One region of the Ferdinandcohnia sp. GQ5 genome, then DNA from elsewhere that is predicted to be linked to it. Evidence: riboswitches for the same ligand, from Rfam matches in the RefSeq annotation. Region 1 holds a riboswitch; each other region holds the start of a gene.

Region 1 (9,981 bases):
GAGGCTGTAAAAAGTCGTTTACGAATTCTGCGACAGAATCGACACCAAATAGGCGCCATTTTTCCTGTTTGTAAAATTCCGTACTAAGTCCCATAACAGCCCATATTTTAGCATGCCTGTTTAATCCGTCAACCACTTCTGTACAAGACTGATAGTTTCCATGATTCCAGCCTGGATCTGAAGTAATCGCTTCGATTAATGTGTCAGTAAAGATGAAATCATGAGTCGTATTCTTGGCAGTACCCGCAATCGGAGCTGCACGTTTAACCATGTCGGGAAATCTAACTGCCCATTCGTATGTTTGTTGTGCTCCCATAGACCCGCCAACAACTAACGCAATTTCATTGATACCATACTTTTCAGTAAGGAATTGATGCTGAGCTCGTACATCATCACCAATTCTAACATCCGGGAAATTCGACATACTTATGGGAGCAGGACTGTTATGAGGTGAGCTTGAAAGACCATTTCCAATTTGGTTGATGATCACAATAAAGTATTTAGACGAATCCAATGCTCGTCCTTCGCCAATATATGGTTCATAGGCTTTATTTGTACCAGAAAACCAAGTAGGAATGACAATAGCATTATCTTTTGCTTCATTAAGCTCTCCGAACGTAGCATAGGCAAGCTGACAATTTGGAATCACGCCACCTTCCTCTAGTTTGAAATCTCCTAAATGAAAAAGCTCATAGGGTCCGTGGAATTCTTGTGTATAAAATGAATTTTCAATCAATGTAGCAACCACCTTTCATTTAATGGAATCTATTAATACAATATATATAGGTAAAATACGTTATTAAGAACTGCTAGATGGACAAACTTTTAAATAAAATTGACTTTTATATTGACTAAGGGGTGCACCACACACTTTAAGATAAAAAGGGAGGGCGAGGATGTACAAAATAAAGGAATTTGCGGAACTGACCGGATTAAGCAAGGAAACTTTGCGTTACTATGCGGAAGTCAAACTTCTAGAACCAGCTTACATTGATCCAAAAAACAAATACCGCTACTATGATGATGGTAGCTTTTTTCTTGCAGTACTACTAGTAAAACTAAGAAAGCTTGGCTTTTCAATTCAAGAAATGGTATCAGTCATGGAGGATGAGTCTTTCGCAAACCTAGATAAATTACTCATTCAAAAGAGAACTAAAATTGAGCATCAAATTGCAGAACTACAACAACAAAAGGAAGAGATTGATGAATTTCTCGCATCTGGGAAGGAGGAAAACAAATGATTGAATGGAAAGAAGAAACGATCATTGAGGCGAATATTGAAAAGGTTTGGATGCTATTTTCGGACGAACATATAAAGAAAATAATGCCGAAAGTAGAAGAGCATACCTTGATTGAAAAAACAGAAGAAGAGGTTGGGGCAAAGCATCAACAAAAATATCGGGAGGGAAAACGTGTAGAAACCTATATTGTTGAAACGACACAATATGATAATACCGAAAACAAAAAGCTAAAGCAAACAAGCTTTGTACTCGGGAAAGCATTTGAAATTACTACGACTTTCACCCTACTAAAAATTGACGAGTCCCACACTAAATTCATATATGAAGGACAAAACATAGGAGTTAATTTTGTCGGACGGGCCATGCTAAAACTAAGCAGTAAAAATGCAAACAATGATGTTGTAAGGGAATTTTATGGAGCGCGTACGAAATGAAGCATTAAAAATATAGGCTCTTTTCTAAAAGATTGTTGCTTTTTGTTAATAAATTGCAAACCAATTTGATTGGAGCGTAAGGTGGCGACTCCTGCGGGAAAAGCGTGAGACTTGAGACCCCGCATGAGCGGTATCGACGAGGAGGCTCAAGCCACGCCCGCGGAAAGCGTCCACCTGAAGCGGAAGTCAACGATATAAAAACAACAAAGTTTGCGAAACAGCCAAAATATAAAAGTAAAATTTTTTTTAAAAGAAAGCACATTTTCGTTACCTCATCATATACTACTTATTGTGTGAGAAAAATGTTAGAAGGGAAGTACGGAAAATGAGCAACGAGATTAAAACACCAGTTACAAATGATTACAAGGATAGTGAAGGGTATAAAGTAATTGAAGTCAACCTCAACAATCCAACAGAAAACCTATTTGCAGTCGTAACACCTATTAAAATGCAATAAGTAACGAATTTAAAATACTATCTTTTCGTACGTATACTTACATAGAAAAGATAGTATTTTTTATTTTGTAAGAATAGGAGCATCGAGTACAATGAGGATACCAAATCTTTTAAAGGAGCAATACAATGGAGGATTTAAACCATCTCGTTACATTATTCGAAGAACATAGTAATCCCGCTAATGCGTTACCGATGCAAAAATATATGAAAAACCATTTTCCGTTTCTCGGAATAAAAACACCTTTAAGGAGACAATTAACACGTAATTTTTATAATGAAACAGGAATATTAAAAAAGGATTTAAATCTTGAACTTGTTACACAGTTGTGGAAAAAGGATGAACGGGAATACCAATATGCTGCACAGGATTATTTAGTTAGATCTATAAAAAAAGTCAATAGTAGCCATTTAACTTTTATCGAAGAGCTCATTACTACAAAATCTTGGTGGGATACTGTCGATGTTCTTTCACCACATATAGTTGGAAATATTGCTAAAGTAACACCTAGTATGATAGAGGAAACAATTGAAGGCTGGGCATTTGGTGAGCATTTATGGCTTACACGTTCATCAATTCTTTTCCAGTTAAAATATAAGGAAGAAACAAATGAAAACATCCTGTACAAATACATAAAAGCCAATGCAACAAGTAAAGAATTTTTCATCCAAAAAGCAATTGGCTGGGCTTTGCGCGAATACTCAAAGACAAACCCAGATTCAGTCCGTCAATTTATAAATGAAACACCATTGCAAAAGCTAAGTGTTAGAGAAGGTAGTAAATATATTTAAGGCCAGGAATCTCCCGGCCTTTACTTAATTACTCCTAAAATGGTATATTTACCAGATTTAAACTGGAATGTGATTTCATATGTTTCACCTTTGCTAAATTGAGCGCAAAAATCCTCGACCTCTTTTTTATCTTCGCTATAAAACTGATACACGCTGTATGGATCACTTACATTACAACTGTATTTTCCATCACCATTTTTTTTGGCCGATACGGAAACTTCCTGAACGATTATGGAGGTTTCTTTCTCATAGGAGGGGCGAAGATTACCAGAACCCATGGTCACTATAATAATGAATAATCCTATTAAACTTATAATAAACGCCTTTTTCTTTTCCATTTTTACAAAAAACATAAAAATACCGCAACCAATCGCTCCAATTCCTACTGCAAATAGAGCGATCATTAAATAAAATAACATCCCAGCACTCCTTTCTATAAATTGAATATTCAGACTGTTATCCATATTATACCATATAATGAATCTTAGAATCTTGAATTCATCAAATACCTTTACATTTTTGCAAGTACATACTATCCTTATAGAAAGAATATTCGTAACTACTAGGGGTGCCCGATTGGGCTGAGAGAAAAGCGTGCGTTTTTTAACCCTTTGGACCTGATCCGGATTATACCGGCGGAGGAAAGTAGAGTGGAAAATGTCCATTTTTTCTTGATACCTTAAACCAGGTCCATTTATGTGGAACTGGTTTTTTTGCGTTTTTCTTATTTTCTATTTGAGGAGGCTACTAGAATGAAACTACAAAATCAGGTTATTCTCGTTACCGGTGGTGCACGAGGATTAGGAAAGGAAATCGTAAAAGCTTTATCGAATGAAGGGGCAAAGGTAGTAATCAACTATTTTCATAGTGAAGCAAAAGCTCGTTCTCTACAAGAAGAAATCGGTGAAAATGCGATCTCCATTCAAGCTGATGTGAGAAATCGTGAACAAGTACAGAATCTATTTGTTGAAGCGAAAAAATATTTTGATCAACCTATAACAACCGTTGTAAATAATGCCTTAATCAATTTTCGTTTTGACCCAGTCGCAAGAAAGAACGCCGAAACTATTTCTTGGGAGGATTTTCACGCACAGCTCGAAGGAGCAATAAAAGGAGCTTTACATACAACACAAGCAGCACTTCCAGACATGAAAGAGCTTGGCTTTGGACGTATTGTAACAATTGGCACGAATCTCTTTCAAAATCCTGTTGTTGCTTACCATGATTACAACACTAGCAAAGCAGCTCTTTTAGGATTCACTCGGAACATGGCAAAAGACCTTGGTCCATATGGAATAAACGTAAATATGATTTCTGGGGGATTACTTCAAACAACGGATGCAAGTTCGGCAACGTCTGAAGAGGTTTTCCAATTGATAAAGGAATCTACGCCACTACAAAAAGTAACAACACCGGAAGATGTAGCAAACGCAGTTCTTTTCTTTGCATCACCTTGGAGTAAAGGGGTAACGGGTCAAAACCTTATTGTTGACGGCGGTTTGGTAATGAATTAAATCGGTAATGGGGGATTCATCTTGAGTAAAACACTAAAAATGACACTCACAGCAATGCTTGTCGCTATCGGAACAGTTACAAGTCATTTATTTGCAATTCCAATAGGTTTCACAAAAGTATTTCCTATGCAGCATTTTATTAATGTCTTGTCGGCGGTTATCTTAGGTCCAGCATACGCCGTGCTTCAAGCTTTTTCTGTATCTTTACTTCGAAACATGCTTGGGACTGGCTCTTTATTTGCCTTTCCAGGAAGTATGATAGGAGCTTTTTTAGCAGCAATCCTTTATACAAAAACTAAGAAAGCGTCAATGGCAATGACAGGTGAAATTATTGGAACAGGGATCTTAGGGGCAATTGCTTGTTATCCAATTGCCACGCTTATTCTTGGACAGGATGCAGCCATTTTTGGCTTCATACCATCGTTTATTTTCAGCTCCATTGTGGGATCTATTTTTGGATTTATCATTGTTGGAATCGTATTAAAAAACCCCGCGTTCAATAAATATCTAGAACGAAACTACTAATACGTAAAAAAAAGCTAGAGGTGATTATGCAGTCTTCTAGCTTTTTAACATTAAAAGGGATGTTACTACTTATATAAATGCACAGAATTGGTTTCTAATTAAAACTACAAATTCACTTTCCATTGTATATTCAACACAGTAAAGAAATGCGTAAACTTTTATTTAGTTTGGTAGTATAAAGTCATTTGAAAATACATAATAAGGTAGAAATGATTTCTAAAAAAACAAAAACTGTAATAAATATCTATTTGTGTATCTTTTTTAAGGGAAAAAGCGATAAAAGCATACGTAAAATTGAGATGCGTATGCTTTTAGATAGTTTAGCAATATGAAGTCATGCGTAAATTCCAAAATAAGGTAGAGTCGATCTCAATTAAGATTAAGACTGTAATAAATATCCATTTGTGTATCATTTTTTAAGCGAAAAAGTGATAAAAGCATACGTAAAATTGAAATGCGTATGCTTTTATATAATTTAGCAATATAAAGTCATACGTAAATTCCAAAATAAGGTAGATTCGATCTCAATTAAGATTAAGACTGTAATAAATATCCATTTGTGTATCATTTTTTAAGCGAAAAAGCGATAAAAGCATACGTAAAATTAAATGCGTATGCTTTTAGATAGTTTAGCAATATAAAGTCATGCGTAAATTCCAAAAAAAGGTAGAATTGATTTCAATTATGATTAAAAATGTAAGAAATATCCATTTGTGTATTGTTTTTAAGCGAAAAAGCGATAAAAGCATACGTAAAATTGAAATGCGTATGCTTTTATATAATTTAGCAATATAAAGTCATACGTAATATCCAAAAAAAGGTAAAAATGATTTCGAATACGAATGTTTCCGCACCACAATATCCGAACTACTTCTTTAGTCTCTTTTAAATCACCAAACCACCAATGATATATAACACAATGGCAATTACTCCTCCTATTGCTGAAACCTTTAATTTATATTGTGCATAATCCACTAGTTCTAAATCTAGTATTGAGGCCGTGGTTATCGTTGTGTCACCAAGTGGTGAAGTCAAAGCTCCAAATGCTCCGCTCGCAAAAACAGCTCCGACGGTTAGCGGGATGGAGGCACCCGTCGAAAGGGCCAAAGCAATTCCAAGCGGCATAAATAACCCCCATGTTCCCCAAGAGGAACCAATAAAGTACCCAACAACTGACCCAATTAGAAAAATCGTCGCAGGTGTTAAAAACCCTGGTAAAAATGAGCCTAAAGTGGAACTAATAAATTCAGAAAATCCTAGTTCCTCAGCCGATAAGGTAAGAGCCCATATAAGAATGAGAAGGGTAATCGCCTGCATCATTTGGTTTCCACCATCGTAAAAATGATACATAATTTCATGTAATTTCTGCTTTCGGATTACATAAAACACAAAAGTGAAAATTAGTGTGATAAATACAGCAAGCAGCATGACAAAGGTTGCATCGGCCATTGAAAAAGCCTCAAAGACCGATTGAGCACCAAGTGATCTACCGTTTTCCCATAGCAGATAGAGAGACAATCCTAGAAGTAAAAACACTGGGACAATTAAATGCCAAGGTTGTGCCTTTACCAGAGAAAGTTCTTTCTTAATTCCAATTCGGTGAAATTCATGATCATGTTCTTCATCATCTGCATGCTGGTGGGATTTATCACTTTTTTTAGATGGCCAAAATGTTTGAATGATTCCAATAAGGAGCATCACAATCGCATAAAAATTAAACAAAATACTTAATAAAAATACTTGGTAGGCAGACATCCCTAAATCAAGACCTTTAATGCCACCTTCGACAAGTGAAACCATAAATCCAACAAACGCAGTCGCAACCGGTAATAGAACAATAACCGATTCGGTTGAAATATCTAATGTCATGCCGACCTTTTGTTTTGATAGGTTCATTTTTTTTATGAGTTGTTTTATGATAGGTCCAATCATCATGATCCGAAACATTGGCATCATAAAGGTAAAAGGGAGAGTGAGCCATATTAATCCTAGCAGGCCACGTTCAGTCTTAATTTTCTCACCAATCCATTCCGTAAATCCTTTGATACCCCCAGCAATATTCATCATCCCAACTAAACCACCAAAAACATATAAAAAGCTTACGATTTTGATATTAGTTGGATCAGATAGAGTCGTCACAATATATGTAATTGATTGCTGGGTTCCACCTAATACATCAGATGTAACAAGGATTGCCCCAATCAATAATCCTAGAACTAGTCCCGGTAAAATATCCTTTAACCAAATCGCCATTCCAATTACAATTAAAAAAGGAATAAGTGAGATCCATGAATGTTCCAAACCATAATCCTCCAATATCGAAAATGTTCATTTGGTTAGTATGACCAATTTGGGAGGGGAGTATTTCAGTACACAGGAATACTTAGGGAGGTAGTAGGTAATGGATGTAGATATCAGAAGGCCAAAAATTGAAGACAAGGATGAACTTCACCGTTTTTTCAAGGATGTCATTATGGACACATTTAGTAAAGAAGGGATAGCTCATTTAACAAAGGATATAGTCGAGGAAATCGAAACAAAAAAGAGTTATTTACAATCTGATTTTACAAGTGCAGGCAAGAACCGATATTTTCTACTTGCCACCTATGAAAACACAACTGTTGGAACCATCGAGTATGGTCCTGTAAGTAAATTAATCTGCAAAAAGCATCATGCCTATTGTGATTTAGTTGAAGTTGGAACTGTTTTCGTCCATCCGAACTATCAAAAACAAGGCATCGGTACTAGGTTATTGCAATCAATATTTACAATTTTAAGGGATAGAAAAATAGAAGAGTTTTGTTTAGATAGTGGATACAAAAATGCACAAAAATATTGGAAGAACAAATTTGGTAAGCCGGATGTTATTTTAAAAGATTACTGGGGTAAAAATTTTGATCATATGATATGGAAAATACAGGTGCCGAAAAATTAGGAGTATACACAATTTGGAATGAAATAGTATACTCCTTGAAAATTTAACTAGTGGTATAAAAATACTGTCACATTTTCGTTTTCATCAATTGTTCCAAGAAGAATTTCATTTAATGTTACATTTTTGTAGGTGGCTGAAATTTTTTGTATCAGCCAATCTTCATTTTTACCAATTTTATTTAGCTCGTTATAGTCAATCTTTTTCTCCTTAATTACAGTCCTAGGATATTGGAATGGTTGAATAGGTTTGTTATAGGTACTCGGAGTTAGCGGTTGGTGTTCACTCTTTAAGAAGATAGAAAAAGAACCACCCGGCTCCCAAAACGCAAGTGCAACCTTTTGAACATCTTCCGTACTCTTCATTCTTAATTCTGATAAAAGTACATCAATTGAAATCCTTGCTTTGTTTAAATTTTTATAAAGTATATTTCCATTCTCAATCAGTAGGATAGGTGAGGGGATAAACAACTTTCGAATCTTATTAGAACGTAAACTTAATAAAATACCAATCAAATATAAGACCAAAATTACAGTCATTGTAATCATGGAACCCTCTAAACCTAATCCCTCATCTGATAATGGATGAGCAATAATATTTCCAATTAGTAAGACGATAACAAAGTCGAGAAGCCCAACCTGAGAAATCGTTCGTTGCCCCATCATTCTAGCTATCACGATAAAGAACGCAAAGCCAACAATAGCTCTGAGAATCCATTCAACAGCAGTGAGATGCTCTTGTGAAGCAAAAAAGTGCATAATTCCTCCACCTTAACCTTAATTTTCTAATTAGTTTGTACTAAGTACATTACAACTATTAGCAATAAAAACACTTTCTATCTCAGGGGAATAGAAAGTGTTTTTATATGCTCTAGAATAATCCTACCAATTGTTGAACGGATAAAATTGCGAACAGAATCAAACATGCAACAAATACGATGTTGGATAGTAAATTATTTCTATATTCTTTTTCAACACGCTTGGAGTTAAGTAACCACATTAAACTTAACGATAAAAATGGCATGAACAGAGCTCCAAGGGCACCGTATAAAATAATTAGTTGAACAGGCTTACCAAAGAATAAAAGAAGCATTGGCGGGAAGGTTAACCAAGCTAAATACGCACGGTAGGCTTTGTCTTTTTCAGTAACTGTTCGATTATGTTCTTTTTTCATCAGTCGTACAAAATCTGCAAATAGATAAGGAACCCCATTCCAAACCCCTAAAAGAGAAGAAAATGCCGCAGCCCAAAATCCAATTAAGAAGAGCCACGTGAATACGCTACCAAATTTATCCCCAATCATTTCCGATAATTGATACAACCCTTGCTCTCCCTGGATTTCGATTCCACTACCAAAAAGGAACTGACTTCCTACTATTAATAGAGAAAGAGTGAACAGCGCAGTCATAAAATAGGCTGCCTTTGCATCCAACCTCATCATCGGAATCCACTCTTTTCCTTTCCAGCCTTTTTCTCTTAACCAATAACCATACGAAGCCATCGTGATTGTTCCGCCAACACCTCCAATTAGTCCGAGTGTTAGCATAAAAGAACCTTTGGGAACAGTTGGGACAAACCCGTTTAATAAATCACCAAGGCTAGGGAGGAATAAGATTGCAGAACCAACTACAGAAACAAACATTAGACCAATTAGAATCATCATTACTTTTTCAAATAGGAGATAACGACCACTCCAAATGAGGAGGAATCCTACGATAGCGTGAATAACAGCCCATGCCCAAAACGGAAGTACAGGAAACATCGCACTCATGGCTAAAGCACAGGCGGAAGTCGCTGCGGCTCCATACACAAATCCCCAAATAACAGAGTACACACCGAAATAACCAGTGGCCCATTTTCCCATTTGCTGCCAGCCTTCGATGATCGTTTTACCTGTGCCAAGGTGCAAACGACCTACACCTTCATTTAAAAAATATTTGAAAATAGAACCAAGAATGATTGCCCATACAAATACTAAGCCAAAGCCTGCCCCTGCAACCAATGCCGCTACCAAATCACCAGTACCTACACCTGTTGCAGCTGCAACAAAACCTGGCCCAATCATCGCTAATTTCTTTTTATAACTCGTAG
Region 2 (9,981 bases), on a different contig from region 1:
TAAAAGTAAAAAGTAAAGAAAATGAAGGTACCACAGTAGAAGTTCGGTTACCAGTAAAAACTTGTAAATCGAAAGAAACCTAATAAATTAAAGCCATATTATAGATAGGAAAAGAATGCAGGAAAGAAATGCAACGCCATTAAACAATGGCTTATTCATTTGGTATGAAAGAGATTCACATTAATCGAAGTGAGCTCTCATCAAACGAGTTGTGATTGGAAGGAAAAACCGGTAAAAAGTAATAGACCTCAAGGTGCATGGGCAAGTGCAATTATTTATAAAGTGGAGCCAGCTTTAGAAATGGATTAAATCCATACTATTATTTTCGCTATCTATTTCAGCAACTTCCCAACATGGATATGACAGACGAAAATGCCTTAGATCAATTATTACCTTGGTCAACAAATTTTCCAGTTTCTTGTATTACTTTTAACCAGTTATATACACTAAATCCCCATCTGACATACAGGTGGGGGTTATTTGCTGTTTACCATAAGTAAAAAATAAAGCTTTTAATGGAGAAATATGAACTTCAACCATATTTTAACTGAACAAAATCAAACCAGTATAATTCATCTCTTTTCTGCAAAACTATACCACAGGAGGAGATGACTGGTCATGAAATTCCTTCAAAACTTAAGAAAAAGAAAAGAAGATAAGTTTTCAGAAAAGATGGATTCCTTTTCTAATGAAGAACCAGGTAAACTAATAAGTTCAGACCTTTCAGCTAATGAAGGTTTTTTGCGAGATATTTTTCATCAATGTTCTGATGTTGTGTTTCGTGTTGTACCTATAAACGATAAAACAAAAATCCTTTTTGTTTATATTGATGGTTTATGTGACACAAAACCTCTCGATGAGATGATGTTAAATCCTGTTAGGTCATCTGACAAAAAATGTGAAGTATTTATATTTGAAGAATTTGTTGAAAATCGGCTTCGCCAGGTTGCTCAAATAAAATCAACCAAGAATGTAAATGAATTAATTGATGGGATATTAACGGCAAATGTCGCTATTTTAATCGAGGGAGAAACAATTGCTTTACTTGCGGATTTAAAAGGTTTCGAAAAACGGTCTATTGAAGAGCCTTCCTCCGAATCCGTCATACGTGGTCCAAGAGACGGGTTTACAGAAACATTACGTGTAAATACGAGCTTAATCCGAAGACGAATTAGAAGCCCTAGATTGAAAATAGAGTCATTTACAATTGGCAAACTTTCAAAAACGGATGTAGCAATTGTATATATTGAAAAAATTGCAAGTGATTCTGTGAGACTAGAGTCAATTGAAATTGATGGAGTAATCGAGACTGGTTTTATTGAAGAGTTTGTTGAGGATTTTCCTTTTTCTCCATTTCCGCAAGTTCAAAACACCGAGCGCCCCGATATCGTTTGCGGCAGTTTACTGGAAGGGAAAGTATCCATATTGGTGGACAATACTCCATTTGTTCTGATTGTTCCCATGACCTTTTGGTCGGGGTTGCAGGCCGCTGAAGACTACTATGAAAGGTTTATTTATGTAACCTTTATTCGCTGGATTCGCTATATTTTATTCAATATTTCATTGCTGCTACCCTCTATTTATGTTGCAGTAATAACTTTTCACCCACAGTTAATTCCAACGAATTTGTTAATAAGTATAGCATCTGCACGAGAGGATGTCCCATTTCCAGTGTTATTTGAAGCTATTATGATGGAGCTAATGTTCGAAGCTTTACGTGAAGCTGGGATACGGCTTCCTAAGTCAATTGGTTCAGCTGTTAGTATTGTAGGAGCGCTTGTTATAGGGGAAGCTGCTGTGCAAGCTGGTATTATCTCTGCTCCCATGGTTATTGTGGTAGCAGCCACAGGAATAGCATCATTCGCGGTACCGCGCTATAATTTCGGCACTGCATACAGGCTCCTTCGCTTTCCTATACTTATCCTGGCAGGACTGTTTGGTCTCTATGGGGTCATTCTAGGAATGATTGCCATCCTAATTCATCTCGTTCATCTTCGATCCTTTGGGGTTCCCTATTTAAGTCCGATTGCCCCGCAAAATCCAAAATATCTAAAAGATGTTTTAGTACGAGCACCTAGATGGAGCATGCATCGCAGACCTATAATGGTAGCTGGTCAAGATAAAACCCGTATTCCTGAAGGGCGACGGACGAAAACCTGAAGGAAGGAACGAATGATGAGATGATCAAAAGATTAAAAATAATTCTTATTATACTAGTTTGTATGTTTTTAACTACTGGATGCTGGGATGAAAGAGAAATAAACGATCAGGCAATCATATTGGGGTGGGGATTCGACCAAAATGAAGATGGAGATTATATTGGCAGTGCTCAGATTGTGGTTCCTGGGGAAGTTGGTGAGAAAAGTAGTGGTCAAGGCAAAGGATACATAGTTGAAACAGCGACAGGGAAAAGTCTTTTGGATGTAACTCAGAATTTGCAAAGAAAGCTCTCAAGGAAAGTTTTTCTAAGTCATCAGAAGGTCATTATCATTGGGGAACGCTTAGCCAGAAATGGGGTATCGAACATCCTTGATGTATACAGTCGAGAACCTGAACTTCCCATACGAACAAACTTTTTTGTTTTAAAAAACGGGGATGCATTGGATTTTCTGGAGGTCCAGTACAAGATGGAAAATATGCCTTCTACTGCTGCAATGAAAATGTTCCAAAGTACAGCGGGACCAGAAAGCACTACGTTTAAGGATTTTTTGGAAGGTGCGAGTTCAGAGGGAATTAGTCCGACAGTACCGATTCTTGAAATTATTAGTTCTAAAAAGGAGAAAGAAAAGGATACTGAGACCTTCCAGCTTGGTGGAAGAGCTATTTTTAATCAGGATCTTGAGTTAGTTGGATTTTTGTCCTATCGCGAGGCAGTTGATAGATTGTGGTTAATTAACAAGTTAAATACTCATAATTTCACCACAAATTTATTAGGGGAAAAAGGAAATGTAGGTATACTGGGTATGAATTTTAAAAGTAAGATTCAACCCAATATACAAAATGATCGAGTGGAATTTCTTATAACGCTTTCCGGAACAGGGGTTGTTCGTGAAAATAATACAGTATTAGACCTAAAGCAGCCGAAGAATCTTCAAATCATAGAACGTTCATTCAATAAGAATTTGCAAGATCATATGATCAGTACCATCACAAAAGTTCAAAAAGAATATAAAACAGATATTTTGGGTTTTGGACAATCTGTTCATAAGAAATACCCTCAAAAATGGAAAATATGGAAAAAGGATTGGAGTAAGAGATTCTCAGATGCAGGTATTACAGTTAAAGTGGATATACGTATTGATCGAACTGGGGTAACTGGTTCTCCATTACATTTGAAAGAAAGTGAGATCCAGAAATGAAGATTTCCAAGTATCAAATATTTTGGATGATTGCATCTCTAGAAATTGGAATGGTTTTGTTATTAACACAATCACCTGCTATTGAAGAAGCAAAGCAGGACGCTTGGATTTCATTTGTTCTTGCTGGGTTAGCAGGAATAGGAATCACCTTTGCTGCTGGAAAACTAAGTCTTCTCTATCCTAACCAAACATTCATTCAGTTTAGTCAAAGCATATTAGGGAAATGGTTAGGGAGAATAATAGTAATTCCATATTTTATCCATTGGCTTTCTGTAATAGGAGTTATTTTTCGTCAATCATCTGAAATTATCCAAATGACTTTATTTACGAAAACCCCGTTGTTTATTTTAATTGTACTTTTATTACTTTTAGTAATTTATGTGAATTACATAGGGGGGATTGAAGGCATTGGCCGGTGTAGTGAAATCATGGGCCCTTTGATATTTGTAATGGTTATTATTACTCTGTTGCTTAATTTTAATAATATAGAATGGGATAAGATTCTACCTGTTTATACTGACTCAGGACTAAAATCGATTTTACAAGGAGCTTTAACGCCTGTATCGTTTTATGGTGAGTCGGTTTTAATAATGATGCTACTCTCTTTTACAGAAGAACCGAAAAAAGGAGTAACATGGGCTGTATGGGGTGTAGGAGTTGTAGCTATTTTAGTGACTATTTCAACGCTAGAAATTCTAATGGTATTTGGAGCAGATTTGTCTTCAAGACTATGGTATCCATTTTTTGAGATGGCGAGATATATATCGCTTATGCAATTCATACAAAATTTAGAAATAATTGTGACTGTTATATGGATCTTCAGTATATTTATAAAATTGTCCATTTACCTATTCGTATCTAGTTATGGTATAGCACAATGGCTAAATATAAAGGATTGGCGAAAGGTTATTTGGTTTGTAGCAATAGCTTCAATAGTACTTTCTTTGATTTATCCTAATAATAATGCAGCTTCAGTTTCTTATCTTGAAAAATATTGGCTTCCATTTGTTCTCCCCATAAATATGATAGGTATTCCCTTGCTCCTTTGGGGAATTGGAGTTATTCGTAAAAATTCAAAACAAATTGATGAGTAATAATACAAGCAAGTGTAAAATTGGCCCCATCTGCTAAACAGGTGGGACCTATTTTACGCTTACTTATAAATCTACGTCCAGGAGATTCTTGTAGCTTTCTTTTTCTACTCATAATGAATAGTCAATGCTTTTCTTTCCTTATCAGCTGCCCAAATTAACTTTTCTTTATTTTCATTTGAAGTAACTAAAATAAAATTCCATGGTTGCATAAACCCTAATTAGGGAGCATGATGCGCAGCATTTAGTATTTTATGTATTATATTTTCTTTTCTGGGATAGGACAAAAATCTCGGGATGTCTTTTCTAAGATAAATGACCTTATATACTTCTTTTTCTTCCTAAGCAAACCTATTGCTGTCCGTCTCTAAACCAAATGGTTTTTATTTTTATATTTATTTATTGCTACTTTTATTTTACTTAAATCTCATGTATACTAATACAAAATTGAATAGAAATAACTAGGGGAGTCCAATAAGTTGGGCTGAGAGGGAAACACGTTGAAGTTTCTTGACCCTTTGGACCTGATCTAGATAATACTAGCGTGGGGAAGTTAGAAAAAATAATTCATGTATTGAATAAACTTCTACATACAAAGCCGGTCCATCCTTTTTGGATTCGGCTTTTTTTATTTAATTCATTTCTTTAATTCCGCTTTTATTGTCTAGAGCTCGTCCTTTAATTTAAAAAATGGGAGAGATTTACTCTATGTCAACAACTTCTTTAAACGAAAAAAACATTTCCATCATGTCTAGTTTTTCAGGTAGTAAAAAAGTTTATGTTGAAGGCTCAAGACCTGATATCAAGGTACCAATGCGTGAAATTAAACTAAGTCCTACAACGGGCGCCTTTGGTGAAGAAGAAAATCAACCAGTTCGTGTCTATGATACAAGCGGACCTTATACGGATGCTAATTATTCAGCTGATATTACAAAAGGTCTGCCTCCTCTTCGAAGCACATGGATCCATGAACGAGGAGATGTTGAGGAATATGAAGGAAGAAAAGTTAAGGCTACAGACAATGGATATAAGGACGAGAATGACCCACGTGCTAAAAATAATGTGTTCCCAGGTTTAAAGCGTAAACCATTACGTGCCAAAAAAGGTAGAAATGTCACACAGCTTCATTATGCAAGGAAGGGCATCATCACTCCTGAGATGGAATTTATCGCATTAAGGGAAAATATGAAACCTGAATTTGTGCGTGAAGAAGTTGCAAGAGGTCGAGCAATAATCCCTTCTAATATCAATCATCTAGAGGCAGAGCCTATGATTATAGGACGTAATTTCCATGTTAAAATCAATGCAAATATTGGGAATTCTGCTGTTTCATCCTCCATCGAAGAAGAGGTCGAAAAAATGACATGGGCTACACGATGGGGTGCTGATACTATTATGGACCTATCAACAGGGAAAAACATTCATACAACAAGGGAATGGATTATTCGCAATTCAGCTGTTCCTGTAGGAACCGTTCCTATCTACCAAGCACTTGAAAAGGTAAATGGTGTTGCCGAAGACCTTACTTGGGAGGTTTACCGTGATACTTTGATTGAGCAAGCCGAGCAAGGCGTGGATTACTTCACCATTCATGCTGGTGTTCTTTTGCGATATGTCCCGTTAACAGCCAAACGTTTAACAGGTATTGTATCCCGGGGTGGATCTATTATGGCACAATGGTGTCTTCACCACCACAAAGAAAACTTTTTATATACTCATTTTGATGAAATCTGTGAAATCATGAAAACTTATGATGTTGCATTCTCTTTAGGAGATGGTCTACGTCCTGGTTCAATTGCTGATGCTAATGATGAAGCGCAATTTGCGGAATTAGAAACTCTTGGAGAACTAACAAAAATTGCTTGGGAGCATGATGTACAGGTAATGGTTGAAGGTCCTGGTCACGTACCAATGCACCTTATTAAAGAAAACATGGACAAACAACTTGAGGTTTGTAAGGAAGCTCCGTTCTATACTCTAGGTCCACTTACAACTGATATAGCCCCTGGCTATGATCATATTACTTCTGCAATAGGCGCAGCCATGATTGGTTGGTTTGGTACGGCTATGCTATGTTATGTTACACCAAAAGAACACTTAGGTTTACCAAACCGAGATGATGTACGTGAAGGTGTTATAACTTATAAAATAGCTGCCCATGCTGCTGATTTAGCGAAAGGGCATCCAGGCGCGCACAAAAGAGATGATGCCTTATCAAAAGCCCGTTTTGAATTCAGATGGAAAGATCAGTTTAATTTATCATTGGATCCTGAACGCGCTTTAGAATATCATGATGAAACGTTACCTGCAGAAGGTGCAAAAACAGCCCATTTCTGCTCAATGTGTGGACCAAAATTTTGTAGTATGAGGATTTCTCAAGATATTCGTAATTACGCGAAAGAAAACAAGCTTGATACATTAGAAGCAATAGAAAAAGGAATGAAGGAAAAAGCTGAAGAGTTTAAGGAATCTGGTGGTACATTATATCAATAACTCTTGTAGTTAGGAGTTTTACGTTGAAGTTCCTAAAGATGAGAGATTAATCAACTAAAGGATCTCCTTGCTTGTTGGAGAAACATTTAAAAGAGTTTAAACAATGTAGATATCAAAGGCTAATACTTGAAATAAATGTCATAAAATAAAGAAGCTTGGGGATATTAACCCCAAGCTTTTGATGTACTACTTCCTTTTACCACTGAACTCCTTGCGAATCTTTACCATCAGGTATAATAGTCTTAAACTTATAGTTAAGGATAGGAGATATGCTGAACCTACAATTCCTCAATGAATTTTAATCAGAACTCCGAGAGGACACTTGACTGACGAACTTCAAACTGTCCAAGGGTAGATTCATAACTGGTAGATCTCTATTTTCCTATGTTCCTTACTGATTCATCTCTTATAAAATTCAATTTATATTCACCAAGGAAATTGATGTGCTCCTATCCTAACAAATATTATTTAGGACTTACATGTATGCCTTCACTCTCTCGCCAATCTGCGTAAAGTATTCGCTTTACATTATTATATCCGTTAATAGTTAATTGGCTATCTAACCACTGTTGATCAAATCCGAGTTCATGTAAATTTTCCCATAAGATTTCCCCATCTATAATTAACGATGTTGGGAGGTCTACTGAACTTTCTGGAAGATTGAGATCTTTCTTTTCGGGTCTTTGATACTTTGATTGTAATAAGATACTTATTTGCCCATTAGTTTCTAATATACCGTATTTGACTTCGCGAACAGAAAAAACCTGATTTTGTCGAAGTATACTTAATACTTGATTTACATCCAATTTGTTCTTTTTAAGTAATTTTCTATCCATTACACCATCCCGAATAATGATGTTATGATCGCCAAATAAGAGAGAACGTATCGATTTATTTTTTAGAGTCAAGAACTCTATCCCTAACATGAGAAGCGTCCACAATCCGATGGCATATAAAAAGTGAAAAATCCCTACTTTATTTTGATAAATGGTATTTCCTAAAAAATCTCCAAGCACTAATACAAAAACTAAGTGAAACGGAGTTAACTGAGAGATGGATGTTCTACCTGTTATGATAATGATAAAAAATAAGGTGACAAAACCAACAATGGTTTTGAGCGTGAGTAAACCAATACTAACTTCCTCCAAAATTTTTTCCTCCAGTTTAAATTTTACTTCGTTATAAGATCTTGAGGTATAGATAAAGATGCTAGCTTTATTATTAAAGCTCGAGTTAGTATACCAACAATGATGTAATATATAAACGAATATAAGTATCTCCACTCTAAATAATTAACAAGTTTGATCCACTCACAAAAAGGTTCACATAGATAGGCATATGATAGAGCCATAATAATCTGGGCTAAAATAAAAGATTTCCAAGTTCTAAAATATTGATATAACAACATGTAAGCTACAGGTACCATTGAAAAATCAAAAGGAAAGGCGCGAGGAATAATAGGTAGGAATGCGATGGGGTAATCCCAAAAACTATATTGTGCACCAACTACATCTAATAAGGTTGTTGTCAAAATAATTATGGTACCAAATAAAAGAATTTCTAAAATAATGTCTCGTTTAACAAGTTTAGCCCATATAACCCAAGGCACAACTAAAAAAATGACTAGTATCCACCATTCCCAAGTTAAAAACTCATTCTTTAGCCAACCATTTAATTCTAAATGATAAAGCTTATCTTCTAATAAGCGTATTTCCTTAAGATTTCCACCAAATATATGATCTATTGGAATCACCTCTATATTTAAAATAAATGATTCAAGATAATTTTGGATTCAAACACTTTGGTCCATTTTTAGTATGACCTTTTTTTAGTAATGGATTTCCAACGTGAATAAGAAAAAACCCATATTGAAGTTCTAACACGGGTTTTTAACTTTTTTCAAATGAATCATGAATATCTTAAATACAATGACACTTTTTAAATCTAGATTCAAGATTGAAAAATAAAAACAGGATAAATCAACTTATAATAATGGAGAAAGCAGGCGAGAACCATGTTCAACAATGCGCTCGGTTAGGGATCGTTGCAATAAATCTTGAATTCTTAACGGTACAGAATCAGTAAGATCCCTCTCGAACTGCACTGTGAGTTCCCTTGCCACATCAGCACTGTACACGACTTGACATACCTCATAATTTAGGCGAAAACTTCTCATATCATAGTTTGCTGCACCTACTTCTGCAATTTCCTCATCAATGACTATCAGTTTCGCATGTAACATTCCTTTATCGTACTGGTAGATTTGGACCCCAGCTTCTAGAAGTTCCCCGTAATAGGTATGACTTGCAAAGCCCACGATTTTTTTATCAATATGGCGAGGAACAAGTAATCTTACGAGTACACCACGCGCCACAGCTGTCTTTAATGCCATAATAATATCTGTTTCTGGTATAAAGTAGGGCGTTGTAATATCAATGGTTTTTGTCGCTTGTGTAATAAAAATAAAGTAAGCTTGACGAATAACTGGTGTAGGAATCCCAGGGTTTCCTTCCAACGTATGGATGTAAGCTTTTTGCAATTCGCCTGTTATTTTGTGGGTATTGTCTGTTTTACCTTCTATTGGCCATAACTCAGATCCTATTTCGGCAGACCATCTTGAAAGATCTATCCTACCGGTTGGATTGGTTTCCTTTGATTTATATTTTGGGATATTAGTGACTTTTTTCGTACCACCAGATTTTGTTATAGACTTTATCCGTTCTGGTACAGCGATATTCCAATGAACGTCGAAGATAGTCTGCAAATCACTTGTTGTTTCCCCAATGATTTGCAAATGAGTGTCCCTCCAAAATCCTACGTCTGGCTTTAATCCTGTATATTCATACCCAACGTTCATACCGCCAGTAAAGGATTCTTTTCTGTCAATCGTGACAATCTTACAATGATCCCGATAATTCCAATTGGATAAAATCCAGGGAAAGCTTAAAGGAAATATTGTCCGACATTCTATCCCTGCTTCCACCATCTGAAGAATTTTTTGATGCGGAAATTTTTTACTCCCCCAACCATCTCTAATA
Region 3 (9,981 bases), on a different contig from region 1:
GATCCCTAGCACTGTACGCTCAGCTTCATACAATTGCACAATTTCCATTTGTTCAGTGACATCAAAGAAATAAAGTAATCGTTCTTCCCTCTTAATGATTACCTTAAACTTCTGCTCATTTAATGTAATTGTCTCACTCTCGACCTCTTGCTGAATTAAAGGAACAATTAATTCCTCAACATCATATAGTGATCTCCCCACTAACGTATCTGCGTCAAGGCAATTTGATAAGTAAGCATTGGCCCATTCAACTTGAAACTCATCATTATATAGCAAAATCCCAATCGGCATTTCCATTAACGCTTCTTCGCCAACCTTCTTTAAGCGATAGGATAGGGTTGAGATATAATGCTCCATTTCTTTTTTTAGAAGTGAATTTGCTTTGTACAAATAGTACGTAATTAATCCAAGGAGCAGAAAACTTGCTAACCCAATCACCCACTGAAAATAAACGAGAATTGCACTAAAAATACTTGTGATAACAAGTAATGCATATAAGGGATAGCGAAACAACTTTCTTTTGTAAAAGTCTGGCATGTAATTTTCAGCTCCTAAAGCTTTGTTTTACTTCTTTTTACTAATTCGATTTCGCAGTTGGAATCCTAAGTCAATTATACCTAAGATTCGAATAATATAAAGGAGAATTGGTGTTAAGATCGTTAGAACAATCGGTACGACCTTTGGAATTCTTTTTTGATAACAGTAATAATAAATAAATGACAAGCCTTGAATGACCATTAGCAACTGCATAATAAAAAAGAAATTTAAAAAGGCAGTATATCCAAATGTACCCTTTTCCATCTCAACAAAGCTCAAAAGTAAAATCAATAAGTAATACCATAAGACACTCTTTGGAAAATTAATCTCACGAAATGGCGGGAAAGGATTTATTTTTACCCGAAGCCTTACCAGAATAGGTTTAATGGCCACAACTGTTATAAAAGCCAAAAACATCGCAAGAAAAACAAACATACTTGGAATCATGTATTGCATCATTTCTACTGACTCTTCTAGCTGTTTAATGGCTTCTGTATTCATTTCTCCCCCTGTTGCCCTCATTATACTCTCAGCCATGGCAAAAGATTCTTGTGTACTTTCTTTAAGCACTTCAGTAACATTCACTTGTAAAACAAGGTTAACCGTGACAAACATCAGCACAATGGAAAACAAGTAGGACAAACATGCGCCTAAGAAAAGTTCGATTCCACTTCTTCCTCTGTTGATCATTTCACCCAATAAAATCCCTGTAACACCAAACATTATCGTAAGTATAATCCCCATTACAGAACCTAATAGTCCTGAGAGGAAAAAAGCGATAAGTAAAAATAACAATGACTGCTTTACTTTATACTTCACTGTAAACAGAATAAATGGAATGGGCAAAAGGAATGAAAGTACCGTTCCAAGTAGCGGGAGATATAGACTGACAAGTAACAGTACACTGTATACTGCTAAAAGCATGGCACCTTCTGTTAATAATTTTGTATTTTTCACCTTTTCACCTCAACTTATTTGCAACACACCTTCTGAAGAAAAGTGCCTGGCGCTTGGACCCCTCAAGCCAATGGCGTATGGAACTTGACATCAAAAAAAGTGCATGTTTTATAACCACTTTCTATTTTAAAGATTTACTAGGAAGTCTTCAACTTTTGTACTTCCATTGGATTTGTTGACTTCGGCTTTGACATAGAACACGGCAGTCTTTAGTTGAAGTTCCACTGTGACGAAACTTTTTGTTTTACTTTTCCCTAATTTCTATTATGATAGTAATTAATTAATAAACGTAACCACAAGGGGAGCAATTTGCTGAGAGTGAACGTTAAACGTTCAGACCCTTCGAACCTGTTAGTTAATGCTAGCGTAGGAATGTGGAGATTTATGAGAACTTATCCTTTTATTAAAGTTGTTCTCCTTTGGGGTGCGTTTTGTTCATTACACACTTCAAGGGGGTTTTTTTATGAGAAATACTAGGTTGCAGTCCATGATTGAAGCGGCGATTTTTGCCGTATTAGCGCTAGCACTAGATATGTTTGTGCCATCAATAAAAATTGGTCCTTCCATCTCTATATCATTCGCGATGATCCCTATATTCATTGTCGCACTTAGATGGGGACTTAAAATTGGTTTCCTTTCCGGTTTTTTATGGGGACTTCTGCAAGTGATCTTTGATCCCTGGATTATCCATCCAGTTCAAGGAGCCATCGATTATTTCTTAGCTTTTTCTTTCATTGGGTTTGCTGGTTTATTTAGAAACGGCGTTCAAGAAAGCTTACGAACTGGTAACAAAGGTAAATCATTAGCTTTAATCATTAGTGCCATTTTCATTGGAAGCCTTGCTCGCTACTTTTGGCATTTCGTATCAGGTTTTGTATTCTTCGCTGAACAACTCAAAGGCTTTGAAGCAGTATGGTTTTCTCTTACAGCTAACGGTATCACTTTTTTAGGTGCATTCATCTTCTGTTCCATTATCATGACCTTATTGATTCTTTCTTCACCCCGTTTCTTCGTACTTAAACAGGAAGTACAGAAACGATTCTAATCGTTCTCTAAATAAACAACAAAAAAGCGATGACCGCATTAGGCGATCATCGCTTTTCTTTATTATTCACCAGATACATATGGTAATAATGCCATTTGACGAGCACGTTTAATAGCAACTGTTAATTTACGTTGGTATTTTGCGCTTGTACCTGTTACACGACGAGGTAAAATTTTACCACGTTCAGAAACGAATTTTTTAAGTAAATCTACTTCTTTATAGTCGATGTGTGTAATTCCATTAGCTGTGAAGTAACACACTTTACGACGCTTTGCACGTCCACCTTTACGTCCGCCTGCCATTGATTTTCCCTCCTTTTAAGTGTTGATTATATGATTGACTTACAAGTTAGAATGGAAGATCATCATCTGAAATATCGATAGGTTGTCCATCATTTGCAAATGGATCTTGGTCTACTCTTGTAGGTCCTTGGTTTTGATTTGGGTTCTGATTCTGTCCAAATGGAGAATAGCCGCCTTGGCCTTGGTTACCTTGGTTACCGCCAAAACCACCTTGATTGCCACCATAGCTGCCTTGATTACCGCCATAGCCACCGCCAAAGTTACCTCCACCGCTACGCTGTTGGTCATTTGCATTTCTTGGTTCAAGGAATTGAACACTTTCTGCTACAACCTCAGTAACATATACGCGTTTGCCATCCTGGCCTTCATAATTTCTTGTTTGAAGACGACCATCAACGCCTGCTAAGCTGCCCTTCTTCAAGAAGTTTGCAACATTCTCAGCTGGTCGGCGCCATACAACGCAATTAATGAAGTCAGCTTCACGTTCACCTGACTGATTCGTAAATGCTCGATTCACTGCGAGCGTGAAGGTTGCTACCGCAACTCCACTTGGTGTATATCGTAATTCAGGGTCTTTTGTAAGTCTCCCTACAAGAACTACGCGATTCATCATCAGAACCATCTCCTAACAGGATATTCAAACAGAGCCTATACTCTAATAAATTCTTATGCTTCTTCTTTAACAACGATATGACGGATAATGTCTTCGTTGATCTTCGCTAAACGATCGAATTCGTTTACTGCTTCAGCGTTTGACATTACGTTAAGAATCATGTAGTAACCATCGCGGAAATCATTGATTTCATATGCTAAACGGCGCTTACCCCATTCTTTTACGTTTGTAATCTCCGCACCATTGTCAGTTAAAACGCCATTAAAACGCTCAACTAAAGCCTTTTTCGCTTCATCATCAATGTTTGGACGGATGATATACATAACTTCGTATTTTCTCATCACGTTACACCTCCTTTTGGACTAACGGCCCTTTTACCTAAAAAGGGCAAGGAGCAATTATTTCAATTACTCACAGAAAAATATTATAGCACATAAAAAAATCGTAGGCAAGAACTGTTTCAACAACGGATTATTAGCTCAATTGAAAAAATAAATAAAAAGGGCTTGAGTAAGTTAGCTTACTCTGCCCCTTTTATTTATTTTTGTCACCTTTCAGCCAAAGCTGAAAGGCGTGAGGAACTCAAAAGTTTCTCACGATTGAGCTAATAATCACCTGTTACCTTAACAAAACAGCCACAAAACGTGTATATCATCGTCCTGTGGCTAGTTCCTCGTTAAACACCTTATACATTAAATCGGAAATGAATGACATCCCCATCTTGTACAACATACTCTTTACCTTCAAGGCGAACCTTCCCTGCCTCACGAGCAGCATTCATAGAACCACCTGCAAGAAGATCTTCATACGATACCGTCTCAGCGCGGATAAATCCTCTCTCAAAATCAGAGTGAATGATACCAGCACATTGTGGAGCCTTCATTCCTTTTCTAAATGTCCACGCTCTTACCTCTTGTACACCTGCAGTAAAATACGTAGCAAGTCCTAATAAGTGATACGCAGCTCGAATCAATTGATCAAGACCAGATTCTTCTATTCCTAGCTCTTCAAGGAACATTTCCTTTTCTTCCCCTTCAAGCTCCACAATTTCTGACTCGATTTTTGCACAAACAACAATAACTTCCGCATTGTCCTTTTGAGCAAACTCACGTACTAATTGAACATATTCATTTGAAGAAGGATCTGCTACATCATCTTCGCCAACGTTCGCAACGTATAAAACTGGTTTACTTGTTAGTAAGTGCATTCCCTTTACATATTTCATTTGCTCTTCAGTAAATTCAACTGCACGAGCTGGTTGCTCATTTTCAAATGCTTCTTTTAACTGTACAAGAACCTCATGCTCAGCAACTGCATCCTTGTCCTTTTGCTTAGCAAGCTTTCCAACACGGTCAATTCGCTTATCTACTGACTCAAGGTCTGCTAAAATCAATTCTAAATTAATTGTTTCAATATCAGCAATTGGATCTACCTTACCTGCTACGTGAGTGATATTATCATCTGCAAAACAGCGTACCACATGACAAATCGCATCTACTTGGCGAATATGTGATAAAAACTTATTACCAAGACCTTCCCCTTTGCTGGCACCTTTTACAATCCCTGCAATATCAGTAAATTCAAAGGTTGTTGGTACAGTTTTTTTAGGTTGTACTAATTCAGTTAATTTATTTAAACGCTCATCTGGAACCTCAACAATCCCCACATTTGGGTCAATTGTACAGAACGGATAGTTCGCTGATTCCGCACCTGCTTGTGTAATTGCATTAAAAAGAGTTGATTTTCCAACGTTAGGAAGACCAACGATACCTGCTGTTAACGCCATTGATTTTTCCACTCCTCTTATCCGAAACATACTAGCCTTCAACAATTATAGGTTTTCCTTATAAAAAATACAAGCCGTTTCAGCTAGAAACGGCTTTTGTATAAATCCACCATTCTAAAGTTTTTCAATTCCAACAAGGCAATCATATAATGTACTGCCAAGCCCGTTATCAGAAACTTCATGTGATGTGAGATTATTGACACTACCACCAAAGATATGCCATTGTCCTTCATCAATACAAATAATCTTTGGAGATGACTCTTTTAATATTTGCACTTTCCCTGTAATTTCACCACGGTCATTAAATACCCTTACCTTATCATTCGGTTCAAGATTTTTCTGTTCAGCAATATCCTTAGAAACCTCAACTTTTATTGTTTGTAATCCTTCAATCAAATGATAATTTTGTGAATGGTTTGAACGTAAAGGATGAATCGTTAATAGTGAGTATGGGTATTTTTCACCTAACTCTTGATTAGAAAATGTCGATTCTCTTGGATATGATATTTTTATACGTCCATCATACCCTTTCATCTCTCCTAATGATGATGTGAATTCAAATTTTCCAGATGGAGTTGAAAAATGAAAATCATTCCAGGGTACAAGCTGTACAGGCAATGGTACGTGACTTTTTTCCTTGATTTCCTCAAAGGATATACCCTTCTCTTGTAAAGAACCTACTCCCATTTTTATAAATTCTTTTCTTGTATAATTAAAATCTTCACCAAACCCTAACCTTTTAGCTAATTCAGACCAAATCCAAACATCAGACTTTGCCTCTCCACGAGCTTCGACTAATTTAGGCCCATAATTAACAAAATGATGGTACATGGATGAATAATAAATATCCTCTTCCTCAAACACAGTAGCTGAAGGAAGTACATAATCGGCTAACCTCGCCGTATCAGTCATAAACTGCTCTAATACAACTAATGTATCTACTGATTGGAAGGCTTCTAGTACCCTATTTGTATTTGGAACCTGAGTTAATGGGTTTCCACTTGATACCATAATCATTTTTATTGGTGGTTCTGAAGCAGTTAGAATCCTTTCCGCTTGCTCGCTCATAACGAAAGATCTCGAATGTTTCTTTCTTTCTGGTAGAGTTAAAGCCACACTATCAAAACTTTGGCCAACTTGCGTATTTCCAAAATTAGCTCCACCACCTGGGATGCCTACATTACCACTGACTGCTACTAATGCATCAATTAGACGAATGGTATTTCCACCATTTGCGTACCGCTGCATCCCTAACCCCATATAGGTTGCCGTTGGCCCATTACTATATATGTGAGCTAAACTTGTAATTGTTTCACGTGGAACATTTGTTACTTCCTCAATTTCTTTCATTGAAATTGATTCAATAGTAGCCAATAAATCACTGAATCCCAAAGTATACTTTTCAATAAACTCTTTATCCTGTAAGTCTAAACGAATTAATTCCTTCATAATACCAATCGCTAACAAACCATCCATACCTGGAGTAATTGAGATATAGGAATTAGCTATCTTTGCCGTTCCATTGTATATGGGATCAATAACAATTATGTTAGTGCCCTTCTTTTTTACCTCTTGTAAATAACCAAAGAGATGCATATTCGTGCGTGCCACATTTCTTCCCCAAATGATTACATTTTTACTATTGTATATATCATCAGGTGCATGACTTGCTGAATTTCCAAAATCCCAATTTTGTGCTTCAATACCTGATCCCCAGCAAATGCTACCGATTAGATCAGTGGCACCACCATAACAATTAAAAAAACGATCTGGTATTTTAGTTAAAAGGCCACCGTTTGCATAGTCATGACTGTGCAGAACAGCCGTAGAACCATATTTTTGCTCTACTATTAAAAGCTTCTCTGAGATTTCTGTTAATGCTTGTTCCCATGTAATTCTTTGAAACTCTCCATCTACCTTTTTCAATGGATAAAGAATGCGATCATCAGAGTTCGTTCGTGTTTCCAGCATACGTCCTCTGCCGCAAATTTTGCCCTTTGTAATTGGATGATCTTTATCTCCATCTATTTTTACAACTTTACCGTTTTCCACTTCAACAACAAAACCACAACTGTCCCAACAATTTAAAGGACATGCAGATTTAAATGTAGCCATTCTCCTCACTCCCTACACATGTAGCAAACCTACCAAAACTTCGTATCCTCTATTATAAATCACAGCAACTAACATTCTATAGAAATTATTTCCGCTTAAAAGAAAACCCGAAAAAATAAAGCACGAGGCTTAATCCTCATGCTTCACAAGAATCTTTTTTAGTTTTCGGCCAAACTCTTTTCGAGGAATGAGTACACTATGTTCGCAGCCTTCACATTTGATTCGAATATCCATCCCTAATCGAATAATCTTCCATTTATTTGTTCCACATGGATGAGGTTTCTTCATTTCTACAATATCATGTAATCCATAGTCTTTGTCTACCACGACACCCACCCTTTATTCTTTTATATGAAGAATCTTTATATGTTGTATTGTAACAGGAAATCATTTTAAATTGTAGCGATTTACAATTGGATATAACAAAATGACGGCCAATAAGTATAAATTTGCAATACCATATAATGGGTATAAAATTGAAACGAGCGTAGAAAAGCCAAAAGTCGTAAAGGGTACCATCAGTAAAATCAATAGAATGGAAATCATCCACAAAGGCATTTTTAAATAGTCTTTAAAACGTGTGGATAATCCTAGTAATCCCGACGCTGCAGTTGTAAATATTGCTCCAAATAATAGAATGGACATGATAAATACTGCTACATACGGGAAATTTTTCATGATGATAAATAATGGAATCTCATAAAGCATGATTTCTTGAGCCACTTCAATAAGTGCCTCATTGTAAACAAAGGTGATAAATCCTAAAAATAGACCACTTCCAATACTCGCAACCCATGCTTCCCCTTTTGACTTCATTTCTTTACCAATTGCACCAAGTACAGCAACAAGCGGTAATATGTTTAATGCTGTAAATGTAAATGCGGACGGCCAATTTCCTTGCTCATGCAAAATAAAGGAAAATTCCTTTCCATTAGCTGACAAAAAAATAAACAAAACCGTTGTTAAAAAGATTATTAAGGCAGGTATAATCGCCATATTTATTGAGATCAAGCCATTGATATTCCACAAAAAGACTAGGACCAACAGGAAACCAAAAATCAGAATTCCCCACCAAAAAGGAATCGTAAATAACTCTAATGTAGCTCCTCCACCCGCTAACATCACAACCGTTGTAGAAAATAAGTATAAAATCGTAATCACATCATACACATGTGAAACCTTTTCTCCCACTAGTTCTTTTAATACAGGAACAAAGTGCTCGGCTTTTTTTTCATAACTGATCTTCATAATAATATAACAACAAATAATAAAAATGAATGTAAAAAAGATTATCGCTAAGGCACTTTGCTCTCCATAAAACTGCCAAATCTCCCTCCCTGATGCATATCCCGCGCCAATTGCGGTTCCCAAAATAAGAAACATCCACCGAAACCCTGCCCTAAACATATGATCCCTCCATAATTCCTCTATCTACTAAAAAATGCTCATAATACAAATCTAAGAATCTTTTTTGTTCAGACGTATAGAATATAAGATTTCTCCGTATACTGTTACTACAGTTAAAAAGGGGTGAAAAGCCTATGAATCTTAGATACAAATTATTTGACCATCTAAAAAATGAACCATTTCGAATTCCACATGACCAAGAATCAGCTGACCATCAAATTGCCTTAAAAATCACTTCTATGCTCCCACATACTGCTAATCAACCAATTGTTATTTTTTGCATCGGTACAGACCGTTCTACTGGCGACTGCCTTGGACCTTTAATTGGAACGAAGATTACCGAAAAAAGATTGTCCCACTTTCATGTATATGGCACATTGGACGAACCTATTCATGCAGTTAATCTTCAAGAGAAAATTGAGGAAATCAAAATGAAGTATGCAAACCCATTTATTATTGGCATAGACGCCTGTTTAGGAAGATTGAAGAACGTGGGAGCCATAACCATCGGAGACGGTCCAATCAAGCCAGGAGCAGGCGTTAATAAGGAATTAACCCCTATTGGCGACATGCATATTACTGGGATTGTAAATGTAAGTGGATTTATGGAGTTTTTTGTCCTTCAAAACACAAGATTAAGTTTAGTTATGAAAATCGCAAATACAATTGCAAGTGGTATTTGCAAGGCTGAGTTTCAGTTTCTGCGGAAAGTTGAGCTGGGGAATGTTGAAAAAGATCGATTTTCCTTATAAAAAAACCTCTTCTGTTATGAAGAGGTTTAAAATAGACCTTGTGCAAAGAACAAAATTGAATTCCAATAATACACTACTGTTACGAGGATAGCTACAACAAGAATACCAGGTAATAGATTTGCAACACGGATATTGGTAATTCCTATCAAATTGGTACCAATTGCGACAATCATTAAGCCACCCGTACCCGTCATTTCGACAATAAACGCATCCATCACTTCGGTCGGAATAAATTTATCAATTTGTGTAGCAAATAGTGCAATTGCACCTTGATACAGAATAACAGGAACTGCAGAGAATAATACACCAATCCCTAAAGTTGTTGATAATATTAAACTAGTAAATCCATCTATGATTGACTTTGTATAAAGGATACGATGGTCATGACGCAAACCACTGTCAAGTGCGCCAATGATGGCCATTGCACCAATGACAAATATTAAGGTAGCTGTTACAAAACCCTTTGC

The links. A riboswitch is a leader RNA that binds a small molecule or an ion and turns the genes downstream of it on or off. The one in region 1 is predicted to bind thiamine pyrophosphate.
Region 2: it holds a riboswitch for thiamine pyrophosphate, as region 1 does, so the genes downstream of both, thiC (phosphomethylpyrimidine synthase ThiC) here and AC6CHV_RS00745 (3-oxoacyl-ACP reductase) in region 1, are expected to answer to the same signal.
Region 3: it holds a riboswitch for thiamine pyrophosphate, as region 1 does, so the genes downstream of both, thiT (energy-coupled thiamine transporter ThiT) here and AC6CHV_RS00745 (3-oxoacyl-ACP reductase) in region 1, are expected to answer to the same signal.

The regions. Positions count from the first base shown of each region.
Region 1 covers NZ_JCAXEW010000001.1:157,318-167,298, reverse strand. The annotation lists gene AC6CHV_RS00775 (alpha/beta fold hydrolase) at 1-736, opposite strand, end outside; gene AC6CHV_RS00770 (MerR family transcriptional regulator) at 897-1,241, shown strand; gene AC6CHV_RS00765 (SRPBCC family protein) at 1,238-1,675, shown strand; gene AC6CHV_RS00760 (hypothetical protein) at 2,001-2,132, shown strand; gene AC6CHV_RS00755 (DNA alkylation repair protein) at 2,258-2,920, shown strand; gene AC6CHV_RS00750 (hypothetical protein) at 2,941-3,339, opposite strand; TPP riboswitch at 3,475-3,581, shown strand; gene AC6CHV_RS00745 (3-oxoacyl-ACP reductase) at 3,673-4,434, shown strand; gene thiW (energy coupling factor transporter S component ThiW) at 4,456-4,959, shown strand; gene AC6CHV_RS00735 (Na+/H+ antiporter NhaC family protein) at 5,845-7,260, opposite strand; gene AC6CHV_RS00730 (GNAT family N-acetyltransferase) at 7,361-7,894, shown strand; gene AC6CHV_RS00725 (YetF domain-containing protein) at 7,942-8,649, opposite strand; gene AC6CHV_RS00720 (Nramp family divalent metal transporter) at 8,762-9,981, opposite strand, start outside.
Region 2 covers NZ_JCAXEW010000002.1:234,273-244,253, reverse strand. The annotation lists gene AC6CHV_RS03190 (EAL domain-containing protein) at 1-83, shown strand, start outside; partial or broken gene AC6CHV_RS03185 (hypothetical protein) at 312-500, shown strand; gene AC6CHV_RS03180 (spore germination protein) at 619-2,160, shown strand; gene AC6CHV_RS03175 (Ger(x)C family spore germination protein) at 2,181-3,359, shown strand; gene AC6CHV_RS03170 (endospore germination permease) at 3,356-4,453, shown strand; TPP riboswitch at 4,904-5,018, shown strand; gene thiC (phosphomethylpyrimidine synthase ThiC) at 5,159-6,943, shown strand; gene AC6CHV_RS03160 (YetF domain-containing protein) at 7,408-8,091, opposite strand; gene AC6CHV_RS03155 (CBO0543 family protein) at 8,115-8,696, opposite strand; gene AC6CHV_RS03150 (phospholipase D-like domain-containing protein) at 8,928-9,981, opposite strand, start outside.
Region 3 covers NZ_JCAXEW010000014.1:146,714-156,694, forward strand. The annotation lists gene AC6CHV_RS17425 (DHH family phosphoesterase) at 1-537, opposite strand, end outside; gene AC6CHV_RS17430 (YybS family protein) at 565-1,494, opposite strand; TPP riboswitch at 1,783-1,884, shown strand; gene thiT (energy-coupled thiamine transporter ThiT) at 1,958-2,539, shown strand; gene rpsR (30S ribosomal protein S18) at 2,602-2,841, opposite strand; gene ssb (single-stranded DNA-binding protein) at 2,888-3,454, opposite strand; gene rpsF (30S ribosomal protein S6) at 3,508-3,795, opposite strand; gene ychF (redox-regulated ATPase YchF) at 4,140-5,240, opposite strand; gene AC6CHV_RS17460 (molybdopterin-dependent oxidoreductase) at 5,355-7,355, opposite strand; gene AC6CHV_RS17465 (DUF951 domain-containing protein) at 7,485-7,682, opposite strand; gene AC6CHV_RS17470 (YkvI family membrane protein) at 7,743-8,762, opposite strand; gene yyaC (spore protease YyaC) at 8,897-9,514, shown strand; gene AC6CHV_RS17480 (DUF554 domain-containing protein) at 9,541-9,981, opposite strand, start outside.